Linked DNA regions of Immundisolibacter sp.. The protein of the gene in region 1 interacts with the protein of each later gene in a pairwise test. Links are inferred from orthologs where the notes say so. Each region holds a gene or a part of one and is shown in the gene's direction. Other genes may lie near its edges.

Region 1 (7,197 bases):
CCCTGCGCAGCGAGTCGGTGCGGCTGCACCTGTCGGATCCGGGCAGCAGCTGCCTGCTGACGGAGCCGGCCGGCGGGTTCAATCGCTACGTCATCATGCCGATGCGGCTGTAGAGGAAATCGATGCGGTTGTCGCGACTCATCGTTCGCGATGTGCGCAACCTGGAAGCGATCGACTGGTGTCCGGCGCCGGGGCTCAACGTGCTGGTGGGGCCAAACGGTGGCGGCAAGACATCCTTGCTCGAGGCGATCCATCTGGCTGCAGTCGGGAGGTCGTTTCGAACACGGGATACAACGCAGGTCGTTCGGCGCGGGACCTCTGGCTTGAATGTCAGCGCGTGGTTCGATGACGCCGACGGACGCGAATTGCATGTCCGTCTGGATCGGGACGCGGCCGGTACGCGGATGCGGTTGGATGGGCGGCCGCTCAAGGCGGCATCGGAGCTGGCCCGGTTGCTGCCGGTTCTGGCGCTGTCCCAGGATGGGGTGCGGCGGTTCAGGATTGGATCCGGCGAGCGGCGCTCGGTGTTGGATTGGGGCTTGTTTCACGTGGAACCGGGATTTCACGTGACCTGGGCGCGGTATCACGCGGCCCTGGCGCAACGCAACGCAGCGCTTCGCGCCAGACAGCCGGCATCGCCGTGGTTGGATGTGATGGGCGAGGCCGGAGAGTCGATCAGTTCCTGCCGGGCAGCGTATGTCCGCAGGCTGCAGGCCTGTGTCGATGTGGTTTGCCAACGACTTCAGCTCGACTTTGGTGTGACGCTGGATCTGCAACGTGGCTGGCGTGATGGCGTGACCCTGGCCGAGTACTGGTTCGAATCCGAAGACAGGGACCGCGGTCTTGGCTACACTTCCGGTGGGCCGCATCGGGCAAATCTGCTTGTGCGCACCGAACAGAAGCTGGGCCTGGAGCACCTTTCGTCCGGGCAGATCAAGTTGCTTTATTTGATTTTGCGGCTGGCGCAGCTTGAGGATTTGCTGAAGCTGAAGCCCGAGTCGCAACCCCTCATTTTCTTTGACGATCTTGCCGCCGAGTTGGACGGCCGTCACCTGAGCGCCGTGCTGGCGGCTTTGGCGAGTCATCAGCTGCAGCGTTTCGTTACCTCTCCGGTCTTGCACGCCGAACTTACCGCCGATGTCGGCGCCGTGTTTCACGTGGAACGGGGCGCGCTGGTGCAGGCATCTTTCCGAGACTCCCATGACTGACGAACACATTTACGACTCTTCCAGCATCAAAGTACTGAAAGGCCTCGATGCGGTCCGCAAGCGTCCCGGCATGTATATCGGTGACACCGATGACGGCAGCGGGCTGCACCACATGGTGTTCGAGGTGGTGGACAACGCAATCGACGAAGCCCTGGCCGGGCACTGCAGTCACGTGAAGGTCGTCATACACAGTGACGGGGGCGTCAGCGTCGAGGACGATGGTCGCGGAATCCCCGTGGATATCCATGCCGAGGAAGGCTGCTCCGCGGCGGAAGTGATCATGACCACGCTCCACGCCGGCGGGAAATTCGACGACAACTCCTACAAGATTTCCGGCGGTTTGCACGGCGTCGGAGTCTCGGTGGTGAATGCACTATCCGAGTACCTGAAGCTGACCATCCGTCGGGACGGCAAACTGCACGAGCAGATCTACCGCGACGGCGTGCCACAGGCTCCGCTTGCGATCGTGGGCGACGCAGACTCGACCGGTACCAAGGTCTATTTCCGCCCCAGCCCGGTGGTATTCACCGACGTCGAGTTCCACTACGACATCCTGGCGAAACGCCTACGGGAACTGTCGTTTCTGAACTCCGGCGTACGCATCGAACTGAATGACGAACGCGACGACCGGCAGGAGGTTTTCGAGTATGTCGGCGGCATCAGCTCGTTTGTCGAGCATCTGAATCGCAACAAGACACCGCTGCACCCGACGGTGTTCCATTTCCTGGACCAGCGCGGCGATGTGGGGGTCGAGGTTGCCATCCAGTGGAACGACTCCTACCAGGAGACGATGTTCTGCTTCACGAACAACATTCCGCAACGGGATGGCGGCACGCATCTGGCCGGCTTTCGAACCGGTCTCACGCGTACGCTGAATCAATACATCGAAAAGGAAGGTCTGGCCAAGAAGGCCAAGGTCGAGACGGCCGGCGAGGACATCCGCGAGGGCATGACCTGCGTTCTGTCGGTCAAGGTGCCGGACCCGAAATTCTCGTCGCAGACCAAGGAAAAGCTGGTTTCATCCGAGGTCAAGGGCATCGTCGAGGCGGCCATCGCCGACAGGTTCAGCGATTTCCTGCTCGAGCATCCCGCCGAGGCGCGCGCCATCGTGTCCAAGATCATCGATGCTGCGCGGGCGCGCGAGGCGGCCCGGCGGGCCCGCGAGATGACCCGCCGCAAAGGCGTGCTGGATATCGCAGGGCTGCCCGGCAAGCTGGCCGACTGCCAGGAAAAGGACCCGAGCCTGTGCGAGCTCTACCTGGTCGAGGGTGATTCTGCCGGAGGCTCCGCAAAACAGGCCCGCGACCGGCGTTCGCAGGCCATTTTGCCGCTGAAGGGCAAGATCCTGAACGTCGAGAAGGCCCGGTTCGACAAGATGCTTGCGTCAGCCGAAGTCGGCACCTTGATCACGGCGCTCGGCTGCGGCATCGGCCGCGAGGAATACAACCCCGACAAGCTGCGTTACCACCGCATCATCATCATGACCGACGCCGACGTGGATGGCGCACATATCTGCACCTTGCTGCTGACGTTCTTCTATCGGCAGATGCCCGAGTTGATAGAGCGTGGTCATTTGTACATAGCCCAGCCTCCGCTGTATCGGGTCAGGAAGGGCAAACAGGAGCGTTACCTCAAGGACGACCGCACGCTGAACCTGTACCTGTTGGAACTGGCGCTGCAGAACGTGGCCCTTCATCCGTCACAGGATGCGCCAGCCCTGCCGGTGGAGGATTTCGAAGCCCTGGCCAAGGACTACACCGCCGCGCTGGCCTTGATCGAGCGTGCCAGCCGGCGCTTTGACCGGCGAATCCTGGATGCGCTTCTGGGGTTGCCGCGCGTGACCGAGGAACGCCTGCAGGACGCATCCGCGATGACGGCTCTGGCGGCGGGCCTGGAGGCTGCGCTCGCGGGCGGCTCCACGCGCTTTACCGCGCGCTGGCAGATCGCATCCGACGGTGCGCAAGGCGCGCTGCAGGTTGAGCGTCACGAGCACGGCGTGCGAACGACGTTTTCCCTGGGACAGGCGTTCTGGCACTCGCCCGAATATCGCGGCATCGGTGTGATGGCAGAGCGCCTGGCTGGCCTGATCGGGCCTGGCGCCACGCTGCGGATTGGCGACACCAGCCGCCCGGTGGCGCGTTTTGGGGACGCCCTTGAAGCGCTGCTTGCCGAAGGTCAGCGCGGGGTCAGTGTGCAGCGCTACAAGGGGCTCGGCGAGATGAATCCCGAGCAGCTATGGGAGACCACCATGGATTTCGCCACCCGGCGCCTGCTTCGGGTGCGGGTGGAGGACGTGGTGGCGGCCGATCAGATGTTCACCACCCTGATGGGCGATGAAGTGTCGCAGCGGCGCGAGTTCATCGAAACCAACGCGCTTGCCGTGGCCAATCTGGACGTGTGAGGTCCAGGCACTGCGCGCTGGCCATCGGTGCGGTGGCCAGTGCGCAATGCCCGCCGATCACTGCCTGGGCAGCCTTCAGGCGGCGCTTTCGGCCAGCTCCGGCGCCGGTTCCCGATAGCCGCAGGCCTTGTCGGGGCACAGTTTCTCGACGCCGCGCCGCTTGGTGGTCTTGATGGTCATGATGGCGTGTCCGCACTTCGGGCACGGCTGGGCCAGAGGCGGATCCCAGACGGCGTATTTGCAGTCCGGGTAACGACTGCAGGAATAAAACAGCTTGCCGTAGCGGGACTTGCGCTCCATGAGCGTGCCCTGTTTGCAGTCCGGGCAGCCGATGCCGGTGTCCTTGGGCTTGTTCAGGGGCTCCACGTGCTTGCAGGTGGGGTAGTTCACGCAGCCTATGAAGCGCCCGTAGCGACCGCGCTTGTAGGCCAGATCGCCGCCACACTCCGGACACTTGCGGTCCAGAAGCTCCAGTGGCGGCTCCGGCTCGCCGGTGGCCGGCTTGATGTCGCGCGTGTACTTGCACTCCGGATAGGCGGTGCAGCCGATGAAGTTGCCCCGCTTGCCAAGCCGTATCGCCAGCGGCTTGCCACATTCGGGGCAGGCCTCGTCCAGCTGCTGCTGCGTGACGTCCCGCCGCGCGACCGAGGTTTCGGTCTGCACCACTCGCTCGTGGAACGGCTGCCAGAAGCGCTCCAGCACCGGTACCCACTCCGCCTCGCCGCGCGACACAGCGTCCAGTTCGTCCTCCAGGCGGGCCGTGAAGTCGTAATCGACGTACTGGGTGAAGAACTCGGTCAGAAAGCGGCTGACCACGCGACCGACGTCGGTGGGCATGAAGCGCTTGCCGTCGAGCTGCACGTATTCGCGCTGCTGGAGCGTAGTGATGATACTGGCGTAGGTCGACGGCCGGCCGATGCCGAATTCTTCCAGCGCCTTGATCAGGCTGGCTTCGTTGAAGCGCGGCGGCGGCTCGGTGAAGTGCTGGTTCGCCTCGAGCGCGCGCAGTTCGACCAGCTCGTCCAACTCCAGCGCCGGCAGATTCGCATCGGCCTGCTCACCATCCTCGCGGTTGTCGTAAACGGCCAGGAAACCCGGCTCGCGCACCGTGGAGCCGGTCGCCCGCAGCAGCGTCGGCTTATGGCCGGGTGGGCACAGGTCGACCGCCACGGTGTCGATCACCGCCGGGTTCATCTGACAGGCAATGGTGCGGTTCCAGACCAGCGTGTAGAGCTTCAGCTGGTCCGCGCTCAGGTACGCGCGCACCGACTCGGGCGTGCGCGCCGCGGAGCTGGGCCGGATCGCCTCGTGGGCCTCCTGTGCGTTCTTGCTCTTGGTCTTGAACACATTGGGCGACTTGGGCAGCGTGTCGCTGCCAAATCGCTGGGCGATGAGCTCCCGGATCTCGGCTACCGCTTCCTGCGCCAGGCTGGTGGAGTCGGTACGCATGTAAGTGATCAGGCCGACCGGGCCGCTGCCGATGTCGATGCCCTCGTACAGCTGCTGCGCGATGCGCATCGTGCGCTGGGCGGTGAAGCCGAAGCGCTTGGAGGCTTCCTGCTGCAGGGTGGAGGTGATGAACGGCGGGCCGGGGTTGCGCTTGCGCGAGCGGCGGGTGATGGCGGCTACCTGCAGCCGGCCCTGGGCCTGCTGCTCGATGGTGCTGCGGATCAGCCCGGCGCGCTCGGCGTCGACCACGCTGAACTGTTCGATCTTCTCGCCTTCGAACTGCGCCAGTTTGGCGGCAAAGGCGGCCTTGCCCTTGGCGACGGTGGCATCCAGGGTCCAGTACTCGCGCGGCACGAAGGCCTCGATTTCCTCCTCGCGCTCGACGATCAGGCGCAGCGCCGGGCTTTGCACCCGCCCGGCGGACAGACCGCGGCGGATCTTCTTCCACAGCAGCGGTGAGATGTTGAAGCCCACCAGATAGTCGAGCGCCCGGCGAGCCTGCTGGGCGTTGACCAGGTCCATGGAAATTTCGCCCGGGTGCTCAACCGCATCCTGGATCGCCCGCTGCGTGATTTCGTGAAAAACCACCCGATGCACCGGCTTGTCGGCGAGCACCTTGCGCTCGCGCAGCAGTTCCGCCAGATGCCAGGCGATGGCTTCGCCTTCCCGGTCCGGGTCGGTGGCCAGCAGCAGCTGGTCGGCACTTCGCATCGCCTTGGCGATGGCATCGACGTGCCGGTTATTGCGCTCGATGCCCTCGTAGCGCATGGCGAAGTTGTGTTCGGTTTGCACCGCCCCTTCCTTGGCCACCAGGTCCCTGACATGGCCGTAGGAGGCAAACACCTCGTAGCCGGGGCCGAGGTACTTCTTGATGGTCTTGGCCTTGGCCGGGGATTCGACGACGACGACGGTTTTTGCTGGGTTCATGGTTCGCGCAGCGCCCGCCGTGGCGGTGCGGTTGTTGTCATTCGGACTGGGGCAGCCGCCAGGCGGGCGGCTGATGGGCTATTGCAGGCGCCGCAGCGCATCCGGTTGGGCCAGCTCTTCCATGTAGGCATACAGGTGAGCCGTGTCCGGCCGGTTGTAGATCACCATGAGCGTGATCCACTTGATGTCGTCGAGGTCGATTTCGTCCAGATCGAGCGCCATGGCGCGGTCGATGATGCGGTCCAGCGATGGCCTGTCGACCATCGGATTCTGCCCCAGCAGGATCAGAAAGCCGCGCGCTTCCAGCGTCAGGCGGTATTGCTCCTGGGCCGAGAACTGGCGCTGCGCATGGTCGCTCCAGGGTATGCAGTCGGTCTGGGTGGCCGTGTCATCATCCTGCGCCAGGCTTTCGAGCCAGTCGAAGGCATGGTCGATCTCCCCTTCACCAAAACCCATGCTGGCCAGCTGGCCGGCCAGTTCATCGCGGTCATCGTCGTCCATCGCGCCGTCCTCGCTGTAGTTGTCCAGCAGGAACATCAACACGTCGAGAACGGATTCCTTCATTGATACCCTCAGCGTGCCGGGTGCGGACCGCAGCGGCCAAACAGGCCACCGGGCAGGGCCGTCACCAGGCCATCCAGTTGCAGCGTCAAGAGCATGGTGGAAACTTCCGCCACCGTCAATCCGGTGCGAGCCACCAGCAGGTCCAGACTGACCGGGCTGTCGCCCATATTGGCCAGCACCGGATTGGTGGCCGCAGCCGGCCGGTCGGTGGCCGGCGGTGCTGCGGACAACGGACTCAGACCCCGCTCGAAGGGCGGCAGTTCCTCCAGAATGTCCGATACGTTCTCGACCAGCTTGGCGCCATCGCGAATCAGCGCGTGGCAACCGCGTGCCAGCGGGTTGTGGATGCCACCCGGGATGGCGAATACCTCGCGCCCTTGTTCGGCCGCCAGGCGGGCGGTGATCAGGGAGCCGCTTTGCGCGCCCGCCTCCACCACCAGCACACCCAGCGACAGGCCGCTGATGATCCGGTTGCGGCGCGGAAAGTTGAAGCTGCGCGGCGGCATGCCCACCGGCTGTTCGCTGACCAGGACGCCACGCTGGCGGATTTCCTGGGCGAGATTCAGGTGCTGGCGCGGATAGACGCGGTCCGGTCCGGTACCCAGTACGGCGATCGTCTGGCCGGGCCCGGACAGTGCGCCGCGATGG
Region 2 (9,649 bases), on another replicon or contig:
ACGTGCCCCGGGTGACAAACAGGAGCAGCGCAGCCGCTGCGACAATCAGGCAGATCAGGCCGAGGTGGGGAATGGTTAGGGCGTTCAGGCGAGGTCGGTACGCGGTGAGCCCAAGCAGGGCCAGCACGCAGCCGGCCAGTGCAACGATTCCCAGGGGCATCAGGATCAAGCCGCCCACGGCGCCGCTCAGCGTCAGGATGTAACTGTACCGGGCGTACTGGTCCGGGGGGATGAATGTCAGGATTCCGCCGGACACGAGGTTCTCTGCGGTGCCGGCTGACACGGATTTGCCCGGCGCAGCACTACTCGTGGTCGCAAACCGGACCGCGATGCCGGCGAGCAGGGCGATGACGCCGATCCAGAACCCGACGGGGCTATACAACGGAGTATCGCTGAAAATGCCAGCCCCCTGGCAGATGGCGGGGGAAGAATACAGGCAGGCCATCATTTTGGCGGCCATGTCTTTTCCGCCAAACCGGCCGATGCTGTCCATCGCCTCCGCGTACGCCGCCAGAAACCACACCACCGACAGCACGACGATTGCCGCGCCTCCCGATATCAGAATCAGGCTGAGCTTTTTGTAGTTCATGCCATTTCACTCCTGTAGGTACGGACCCTCTGACAAATCGTGTAATTCCCCCCGCTCCCGCGAGCTGGGGTTTTTGCGGATTGGCGCGAATCGAGGTGCCCCGGATGGCCCTTTGGGGGCTGGGCGCCTTGTTTGCGGGGGGCACTGGGGTGGATCTATACCGGTCATGCCAGCATCCGCTTGCGCATCAGGTGCAGGTTCGCCGGATTGATCAGCGTGCAGACCTGGACGACGCTCTTGACAGAACCCTTGTAGCGCACCCGGACGTAGCCAAGCGGGCATTTGAGTGCCCGAAGGAGGTGCTCCGCCTGATTGCGCATACGCGACCGGCGCCGGTGGGTGCGCTTGTTGGCCGCCGTCAGCGGGCGCCGCGTACTCGCCTTCAGGGCCACCGCCCAGCAGGCGCCGGGCCGGTGGGCCGCCCGCTTGATCCGGTAGTTCACGTAGCCCTTCTTGTCACCGAACTCGGTCCGGTCGCCCTCCCGCAGCAGGTCCGGCAGTTGGCTGATGCCCGGCGCATGGGCCGGGGTTACCGACACGGCGTGCGTCAGACCGCTGTCGACGTCGGCCCCGATGTGGATATTCATGCCGAAGTACCACTGGTTGCCCTTCTCGGTCTGGAGTATCTTGAGGTTTCGCGCTTTGGCCTGTTCTTCGTCGACGTCGGGGCATGGATGATGGTCGCATCGACCATCGTGCCGCCCTTGAGCAGCAGTCCGCAGTCTTCGAGCACGCTGTAGATCAACTCCAGACCGGCGAGGCGGCGCATGGACTCGATCTTGTATAGCGCGTCCTCCATGCCCGCGCCGGAGAGCGCGCGTGCCCCTGCTGCATGAGGTAGATGCGCAGCATCGCACCCAGCGCTTCGGGCTGGGTGCCACGGCGGCCAGCCTTCGGGTAATGCGGCTCGATGACCGCCTCCAACGCAGCTCAGTACACCACGCACTCCATCTCGGCGAGGAAGGCTTCGCGCCAAATCCGCCTTTTTCTTGGTCGCAAACGCCAGCACCTCAAGCGTTGCTTGCGTCATCCGCATCGCCCCCAGTTTCAGTAGCTGAATCGTACCTCGACGCCGATTCGTTTATTGGGGTTCCCTGGCGCTGAGCGTGATCCGCCTGCCGCGTTACATCACTTTGCGCACGGGTACGGCGCCGCCGCGAACGGCGTCGGGCTCAGCCCGGCCCCAGCATGTCCGCCGGGCGGATCAGGCGGTCGAAATCCTCGGGGCTGAGCAGGCCGAGTGCGACCACGGATTCCTTGAGCGTCAGGTTCTCGTGGTGCGCCTTCTTGGCTGCCTTGGCGGCATTGTCGTAGCCGATGTGCGGATTCAGTGCCGTCACCAGCATCAGGTTGCGGTCCAGGTACTGGGCGATCTGTGCCTCGTTGGCCACCGTGCCGGCGGCGCAGTGGTCGGCAAAGGAACGGCTGGCGTCGGTCAGCAGGCGGACCGATTGCAACAGGTTCCTGATCAGCAGCGGCTTGAAGACATTCAGTTCCAGGTGCCCGCTGGCGCCACCGAAGTTGATGGCGACGTCGTTGCCGAACACCTGCGCGGCCACCATGGTCAGCGCCTCGGACTGCGTCGGGTTGACCTTGCCGGGCATGATCGAGCTGCCCGGTTCGTTCTCCGGCAGGTACAGCTCGCCGATGCCGCAGCGCGGGCCGGAGCCCAGCAGGCGGAAGTCGTTGGCGATCTTCATGCACGCGGCGGCGGCGGTCTTGAGCGCGCCGCTCATCCACACGATGGCGTCGTGCGCGGCCAGCGCCGCGAACTTGTTCGGCGCGGTGATGAAGGGCAGCGCGGTCAGTTCCGCGATGCGGTCGGCCACCGCATCGGCAAACCGCGGATGGGTATTGAGACCAGTGCCGACCGCGGTGCCGCCGATGGCCAGTTGGTACAGGCGCGGCAGGGCACTGTCCACGGCGTCGATGACGTCGTTCAGCTGGTGCACGTAGCCGCTGAATTCCTGGCCCAGGGTCAGCGGCACGGCGTCCATCATGTGGGTGCGGCCGACCTTGATGATGGACTCGAACTGGGCAGCTTTTCTGGCCAGCACGTCGCGCAGGTGGCGCAGGGCCGGCAGCAGCGCGTCGTGCACCTCGCGCGCGGCGGCGATGTGCATGGCAGTGGGGAAGGTGTCGTTCGAGGACTGGCTCTTGTTGACGTCGTCGTTCGGGTGGACGGGCTTTTTGGAGCCCAGTTCGCCGCCGGCCATTTCGATGGCGCGGTTGGCGATCACCTCGTTCACGTTCATGTTGCTCTGGGTGCCGGAGCCGGTCTGCCACACCGCCAGCGGGAAGTGGTCGTCGAGCTTGCCGTCGGCCACTTCGGCCGCCGCGCGGGCGATCAGGTCGGCTTTGTCCTGCGGCATCAGGCCAAGATCGGCGTTGGTCAGCGCAGCGGCCTGTTTCAGCACGCCAAAGGCGTGGATCACTTCCAGTGGCATGCGCTCGCGCTCGCCGCCGATGGCGAAGAACTTCAGGCTGCGGGCGGTTTGCGCGCCCCAGTAGCGGTCGGCCGGGACTTCCAGCTCGCCCATGGTGTCGCGCTCGATGCGAAAGGACATTGCCTGACTCCGTATTGAAATGGGTGACTTCGCGAGGCCGGAATTCTACCGGGCGCGGCGGCCCCGGCCGGGTGGTATCGACCGCCCCGGTGCGGTAACCGGGCACAAGTTCGGGCAAGCGCCTGCGACAACGCAGCGGGTTTGTCCCGGCCGTGGCGAGTCGGGACGGCAGGCCCCCTGTGCTAGACTTCGCGCCGCACCGGAGCGATTTATGCCGCGCGTCCGAGCCTGCTGGCGGGGTCCGCGCGAGCGTCGTTTGTGGCGGCCCAGGCGCCCCCGAATCCATACCCACATTCCTTAATTTGGCGACAGCATGACCGAGTTCGCCCGCGAAGTTATTGCCGCGAACATCGAGGACGAGCTCAAGCGCTCCTACCTCGACTACTCCATGAGCGTCATCGTCGGGCGCGCCCTGCCGGACGTGAAGGATGGTCTCAAGCCGGTGCACCGGCGCGTGCTGTATGCCATGCACGAATCCGGCCACCACTGGAACCGCGCGCACGTGAAGTCGGCGCGCGTGGTCGGCGAGGTGATGGGTAAGTACCACCCGCACGGCGACTCGGCCATCTACGACACGCTGGTGCGCATGGCGCAGCCGTTCTCGCTGCGCTACCCGCTGATCGACGGCCAGGGCAACTTCGGCTCGGTGGACGGCGACTCGCCGGCCGCCATGCGCTACACCGAATCGCGCCTGTCGCGGATCGCCAGCGAGCTGCTGGCCGACATCGACATGGACACGGTCGATTTCGTGCCCAATTACGACGGCAAGGAACGCGAACCGGCGGTGCTGCCGTCGCGCCTGCCGAACCTGCTGGTCAACGGCTCCACTGGCATTGCCGTGGGCATGGCCACCAACATCCCGCCGCACAACCTGGTCGAGGTGGTCAACGCCTGCGTGGCGCTGATCGACGACCCGGACATCGACCTCGACGGCCTGATGGTGCACCTGCCGGGGCCGGATTTCCCGACCGCCGCCAGCATCAACGGCGCCGCCGGCATCCGCGAGGCCTACGCCACCGGCCGCGGCAAGATCTACCTGCGCGCCCGGGTCGAGATCGAGGAGGACAAGAAGACCGGCAAGGCGAGCCTGGTCATCTTCGAGCTGCCGTATCAGGTCAACAAGGCGCATCTGCTGGAAAAAGTCGCCGAGCTGGTCAAGGAAAAGCGCATCGAGGGCATTACCGAGATCCGCGACGAGTCCGACAAGGACGGCATGCGGGCGGTGATCGAGCTGCGCCGCGGCGAGGTGCCGGAGGTGGTGCTCAATCACCTGTACCAGCAGACGCAGCTGCAGGCCGTGTTCGGCATCAACATGGTGGCACTGGTCGACGGCCAGCCGCGCCAGCTGACGCTGCACGAGGTGCTCGAAGCCTTCATCCGCCACCGCCGCGAGGTGGTCAGCCGGCGCACACTGTTTGCGCTGCGCAAGGCGCGCGACCGGTTGCACATCCTGGAAGGCCTGGCTGTCGCGCTGGCCAACATCGAGCGCGTGATCGCCCTGATCCGCGGCTCGCAGACCACGGACGAAGCCCGCGCCAAGCTGACCGCCGAGGGCTTCGCGCCCGGTTTCGTGGGCGAGATGCTGACCCGCGCCCTGGGCGTGGACGCGCAGCGCCCGACCGAGACCGGCCGTGGCCTGATCGATGGCGCCTATTACCTGAGCGATCGCCAGGTGCAGGCCATCCTGGACATGCGTCTGCAGCGCCTGACGGGGCTGGAACGGGACAAGATCGTCGACGAGTACGGCGAGCTGACGGTGCAGATCGCCGACCTGCTGGACATCCTGGGCAGCGACACGCGCCTGCTGGCCGAGATCCGCCGCGAGCTGCTGGAAATCCGCGACCAGTACGGCGACAAGCGGCGCACGACGATCATGGTCGACCGCCTGGACCTGACATCCGAGGACCTGATCGCGCAGCAGGACCTGGTGGTGACCTTCTCGCACCAGGGCTACTGCAAGTCGCAGCGGGTCAGCGAGTACCGCTCGCAGCACCGCGGCGGGCGCGGCCGCTCGGCGGCGCGGGTCAAGGAAGAGGACTTCATCGAGCGCCTGTTCGTGGCCAACAGCCACGACACGCTGCTGTGCTTCTCGAACGCCGGCAAGGTGTACTGGCTGAAGGTCTACGAGCTGCCGCTGGCCGGCTCCGGCAGCCGCGGGCGGCCGATCGTGAACCTGCTGCCGCTGGGCGAGGGCGAGCGCATCAGCGCCGTGCTGCCGGTGCGCGAGTTCGACGCCGAGCGTTTCGTGGTGTTCGCCTCGCGCCGCGGCCTGATCAAGAAAACCGCGCTGGCCAATTACTCCCGCCCGCGCAGCGCCGGCATCATCGCGCTGGACATCGTGGACGGCGACGCCCTGGTGGCGGTGGCGCTCACCAGCGGCAGCGATCATGTGCTGCTGTTCACCGACGACGGCAAGGTGCTGCGTTTCGACGAGCGCGACGTGCGCCCCATGGGCCGCGATGCGCGCGGTGTGCGCGGCATGCGTCTGCACCAGGACCAGAACCTGATCGGCATGGTGGTGGCGCAGCCCCAGGGCGATATCCTGACCGTCACCGCCAACGGCTACGGCAAGCGCACGCCGCTGGCCGATTACCCGGTCCGCGGCCGCGGCGGCATGGGCGTGATTTCCATCCAGACCAGCGCCCGCAATGGCCCGGTGGTGGGCGCGGTGCAGGCGGTCGAGTCCGAACAGGTGATGCTGGTCACCAACGCCGGCACGGCCATCCGCACCACGGTGGCGAGCATTTCCCTGCTGGGCCGAAACACCCAGGGCGTGAAGCTGATGGGTGTGGGTGAGGGCGAGCTGCTGGCCGGTCTGGCGGTGGTGGCACCCGAGGATGAAGAGTCCGAAGGCGAGCCGATCGACGGTGATGACGCCGCGACCGATCGGACCGCAGCCGACCCGGCCGAGCGGCCCGGCGACACCAACCCGGACGACGTTTCGCCCGACGCATGACGCAGACGGCCGCCGCCCCGCGCGGCGGCCCAGACACGGAGACAACGATGGCACGCGTATACAACTTCAGCGCCGGCCCGGCGGTATTGCCCGAGCCGGTGCTGGCGCAGGTGCGGGATGAGCTGCTCGACTGGCACGGCTGCGGCATGTCGGTGATGGAAATGAGCCACCGCGGCAAGGAATTCATGGCCATCCAGGCCGAGGCCGAGGCCGACCTGCGCGCGCTCATGGGCATCCCGGCCAACTACAAGGTGCTGTTCCTGCAGGGCGGCGCTAGCTTGCAGTTCTCGATGCTGCCGCTGAACCTGCTGCCGGCGGGCGGCAAGGCCGACTACGTGCTGACCGGCTCCTGGGCCAAGAAAGCCGCCGCCGAGGCCAAGCGCTACGGCACGGTCAACATCGCGGCGAGCAGTGCCGAGACCAACTTCAACCGCATCCCGGGCCAAAGCGAGCTCAAGCTCGACCCGGCCGCCGCCTACGTGCACATCACCGGCAACAACACCATCTTTGGCACCGAGTACCACTACACGCCGGACACAGGTTCAGTGCCGCTGGTGTCGGATGCCTCCAGCCACATCCTGTCGCGGCCGGTGGACGTCAGTCGCTACGGGCTGATCTATGCCGGGGCGCAGAAGAACGTCGGCCCGGCCGGTCTGACGCTGGTGATCGTGCGCGATGACCTGATCGGCCGCTGCCGCGAGGGTGCGCCGACCATGCTCGACTACGCCATCCATGCCGAAAACGACTCCGCCTACAACACGCCGCCGACGTTTGCCATCTACGTGTCCGGCCTGGTGTTCAAGCACCTGCTGGCACAGGGCGGGCTGGCGGCGGTGGAGCGGGCCAACGTAGAGAAGGCCAGCCTGCTCTACGACCTGCTCGATCGCAGCGGCTTCTACAACTGCCCCACCGAGCCGGCCAGCCGCTCGCGCATGAACGTGCCGTTCACGCTGGCCAATGCCGAGCTCGATGCGCCGTTCCTGGCCGAGGCGAAGAAAGCCGGCCTGGTGCAGCTGAAAGGCCACCGCAGCGTCGGCGGCATGCGTGCGAGCATCTACAACGCCATGCCGCTGGCCGGCGTGCAGGCGCTGGTCGATTTCATGATCGACTTCGAGCGCCGCCACGGCTGACGGCCACATCACTTCGCAGGAATACCGCCATGTACCGCGTACTCGCGCTGAACAACATCTCCAAGGTCGGCCTGTCGCGTCTGCCGGCCGACCGCTTCCAGATCGGCAAGGACCTGGCCGATCCGGACATCATCCTGCTGCGCTCGGCTGACCTGCACAGCATGGACCTGCCGGCCTCGCTGCTGGCCGTGGGTCGGGCCGGCGCCGGCGTGAACAACATCCCGGTGGCAGCGCTGTCGGCGCGCGGCATTCCGGTGTTCAACACGCCGGGCGCCAACGCCAATGCGGTCAAGGAGCTGGTGATTGCCGGCCTGCTGCTGGCGGCGCGCAACATCTGCCAGGCCTGGGCCTACACGCAGGCGCTGGAAGGCGACGCGCAGACCGTGGAGCACGCGGTCGAGGCCGGCAAGAAACAGTTCGCCGGCTTCGAGCTGCCGGGCCGCACGCTGGGCGTGGTGGGCCTGGGCGCCATCGGCCGGCTGGTGGCCAACGCCGCCCTGGGGCTGGGCATGAAAGTGGTCGGCTACGACCCGGGCATCACGGTCGAGGGCGCCTGGCAGCTGTCGTCGCAGGTGCAGCGGGCGCCGAGCGTCGAGGCGGTGTTCGCGCAGGCCGATTTCATCACCTTCCATGTGCCGCTGAACGATCACACCCGCGGCCTGGCCAACGCCGACACGCTGCGCCTGGCCCGTCCCGGCCTGACGGTGCTGAACTTCGCCCGCGCCGGCATCGTCGACACCGACGCCGTGGCCGCCGCGCTGGAGACCGGGCAGGTGCATTACTACGTGAGCGATTTCCCCAAGCCGGGGCTGATCGGCCACCCGCGCGTCATTGCCCTGCCGCACCTGGGCGCCTCCACTGCCGAGGCGGAGGAGAACTGCGCCGTGATGGTGGCCGATCAGGTGCGCGACTACATCGAGAACGGCAACATCACCAACGCGGTCAATTTCCCGTGGGTGGTCATGCCGCGCGCCGAGGGTGCGGTGCGCCTGTCGGTGGTCAACGCCAACGTGCCCAACATGGTCGGCCAGATCACCACTGCGCTGGCCGAGGCCAAGCTGAACATCGTCGACATGATCAACAAGTCCAAGGGCGAGCTCGCCTACACGCTGGTGGACGTGGATCGCCCGCTGCCGGCCGAACTGCTGGCGAAGATCCGCGCCATCGCGGGCGTGCTGGCGGTGCGCTGTCCCTGACCGGCGCCAGGCGGACGGAGGAGGCATGACGCAGGACGGCAAGCTGGCCCAGATTCGGCACCGTATCGACACGATCGACGGTGAGCTGCTGCGCCTGCTGTCCGAGCGGGCGGCCTGCGCGCAGCAGGTGGCCGAGGTCAAGCAGGCTGCCGGCGAGACGGTCTTCTACCGTCCGGAGCGCGAGGCGCAGGTGCTGCGCCAGGTGGCCGCTGCCAATCCCGGGCCGTTGCCGGACGAGGCAGTCGCGCACATCTTTCGGGAAATCATGTCGGCCTGCCTGGCCCTGGAGCGGCCGCTCACGGTGGCGTATCTGGGTCCGCCGGGGACCTTCTCGCAGGACGCCACGCACAAGCACTTCGGGCAGGCCATCAGCAGCCTGCCGCAGACCACCATCGAACAGGTGTTTCGCGAGGTCGACGCCGGCGCTGCCGACTATGGCGTGGTGCCGATCGAGAACTCCACCGAGGGCGCGGTCACGCACACGCTGGACATGTTCCTGAGCACGCCGCTGACCATCTGCGGCGAGGTGGAGCTGGCCGTGCATCAGCAGCTGCTGAGCAAGGCGCCCGACCTGGCCGGCGTGAAACAAATCTATTCGCACGCCCAGTCGCTGGCGCAGTGCCGGCGCTGGCTGGCCGGGCACCTGCCGGGCGTGGCCTGCGCGGCGGTCAGCAGCAACGCCGAAGCGGCCCGGCGCGCGGCCAGCGAAGCCGGCGCCGCCGCCATTGCCGGCGAGTCGGCCGGGCGCCTGTACGAGCTCACGCGCCTGGCCGCCAATATCGAGGACGAGCCGGGCAACACCACGCGTTTTCTGGTCATCGGCCGGCACGACACGCAGCCATCGGGACGCGACAAGACCTCGCTGCTGCTGTCCACCGGCAACCGGCCGGGCGCGCTCGCCAGCCTGCTCGAACCGCTGCGCCGGCACGGCATCTCCATGACCCGCATCGAATCGCGTCCGGCCCGCACCGGCCGCTGGCAGTACGTGTTCTTCATCGACATCGAGGGCCATGTGCAGGACGCGCCGGTGCAGCAGGCATTGACCGAACTGCGCGAGGTGACCGCCCTGTGCAAGGTGTTGGGCGCCTACCCGCGGGCGACCGGAGATACGCCATGAGCCTTTCCATCCGTGATCTGGCCACGCCCGGCGTGCGCGCCTTCCAGCCCTACCAGCCGGGCAAGCCGTTGAGCGAGCTGGAGCGCGAGTACGG

Evidence for each region.
Region 2: the proteins of gyrB (region 1) and gyrA interact in binary tests that used the Escherichia coli proteins (3 or more experiments, as listed by UniProt). The link is inferred for Immundisolibacter sp. from one-to-one orthologs.

The regions. Positions count from the first base shown.
Region 1 is NZ_JACIZD010000001.1:323,823-331,019, reverse strand. Bases 801-3,904 are described here. They hold gyrB (DNA topoisomerase (ATP-hydrolyzing) subunit B), read left to right. Parts: upstream 801-1,200; coding sequence 1,201-3,609; downstream 3,610-3,904. Other genes in these bases: topA (type I DNA topoisomerase), read right to left, coding at 3,685-3,904; recF (DNA replication and repair protein RecF), read left to right, coding at 801-1,208. Also shown: dnaN (DNA polymerase III subunit beta), read left to right, coding at 1-113; more of recF, read left to right, coding at 129-800; more of topA, read right to left, coding at 3,905-5,985; H5U26_RS01570 (DUF494 family protein), read right to left, coding at 6,064-6,549; DNA-processing protein DprA, read right to left, coding at 6,558-7,197. UniProt on the Escherichia coli protein: DNA gyrase negatively supercoils closed circular double-stranded DNA in an ATP-dependent manner to maintain chromosomes in an underwound state.
Region 2 is NZ_JACIZD010000005.1:24,494-34,142, reverse strand. The notes cover bases 3,076-6,312. They hold gyrA (DNA gyrase subunit A), read left to right. Parts: upstream 3,076-3,469; coding sequence 3,470-6,112; downstream 6,113-6,312. Other genes in these bases: serC (3-phosphoserine/phosphohydroxythreonine transaminase), read left to right, coding at 6,160-6,312; fumC (class II fumarate hydratase), read right to left, coding at 3,076-3,156. Outside these bases: H5U26_RS08645 (hypothetical protein), read right to left, coding at 1-589; more of fumC, read right to left, coding at 1,762-3,075; more of serC, read left to right, coding at 6,313-7,242; H5U26_RS08620 (phosphoglycerate dehydrogenase), read left to right, coding at 7,272-8,438; pheA (prephenate dehydratase), read left to right, coding at 8,464-9,555; hisC (histidinol-phosphate transaminase), read left to right, coding at 9,552-9,649. UniProt on the Escherichia coli protein: A type II topoisomerase that negatively supercoils closed circular double-stranded (ds) DNA in an ATP-dependent manner to maintain chromosomes in an underwound state.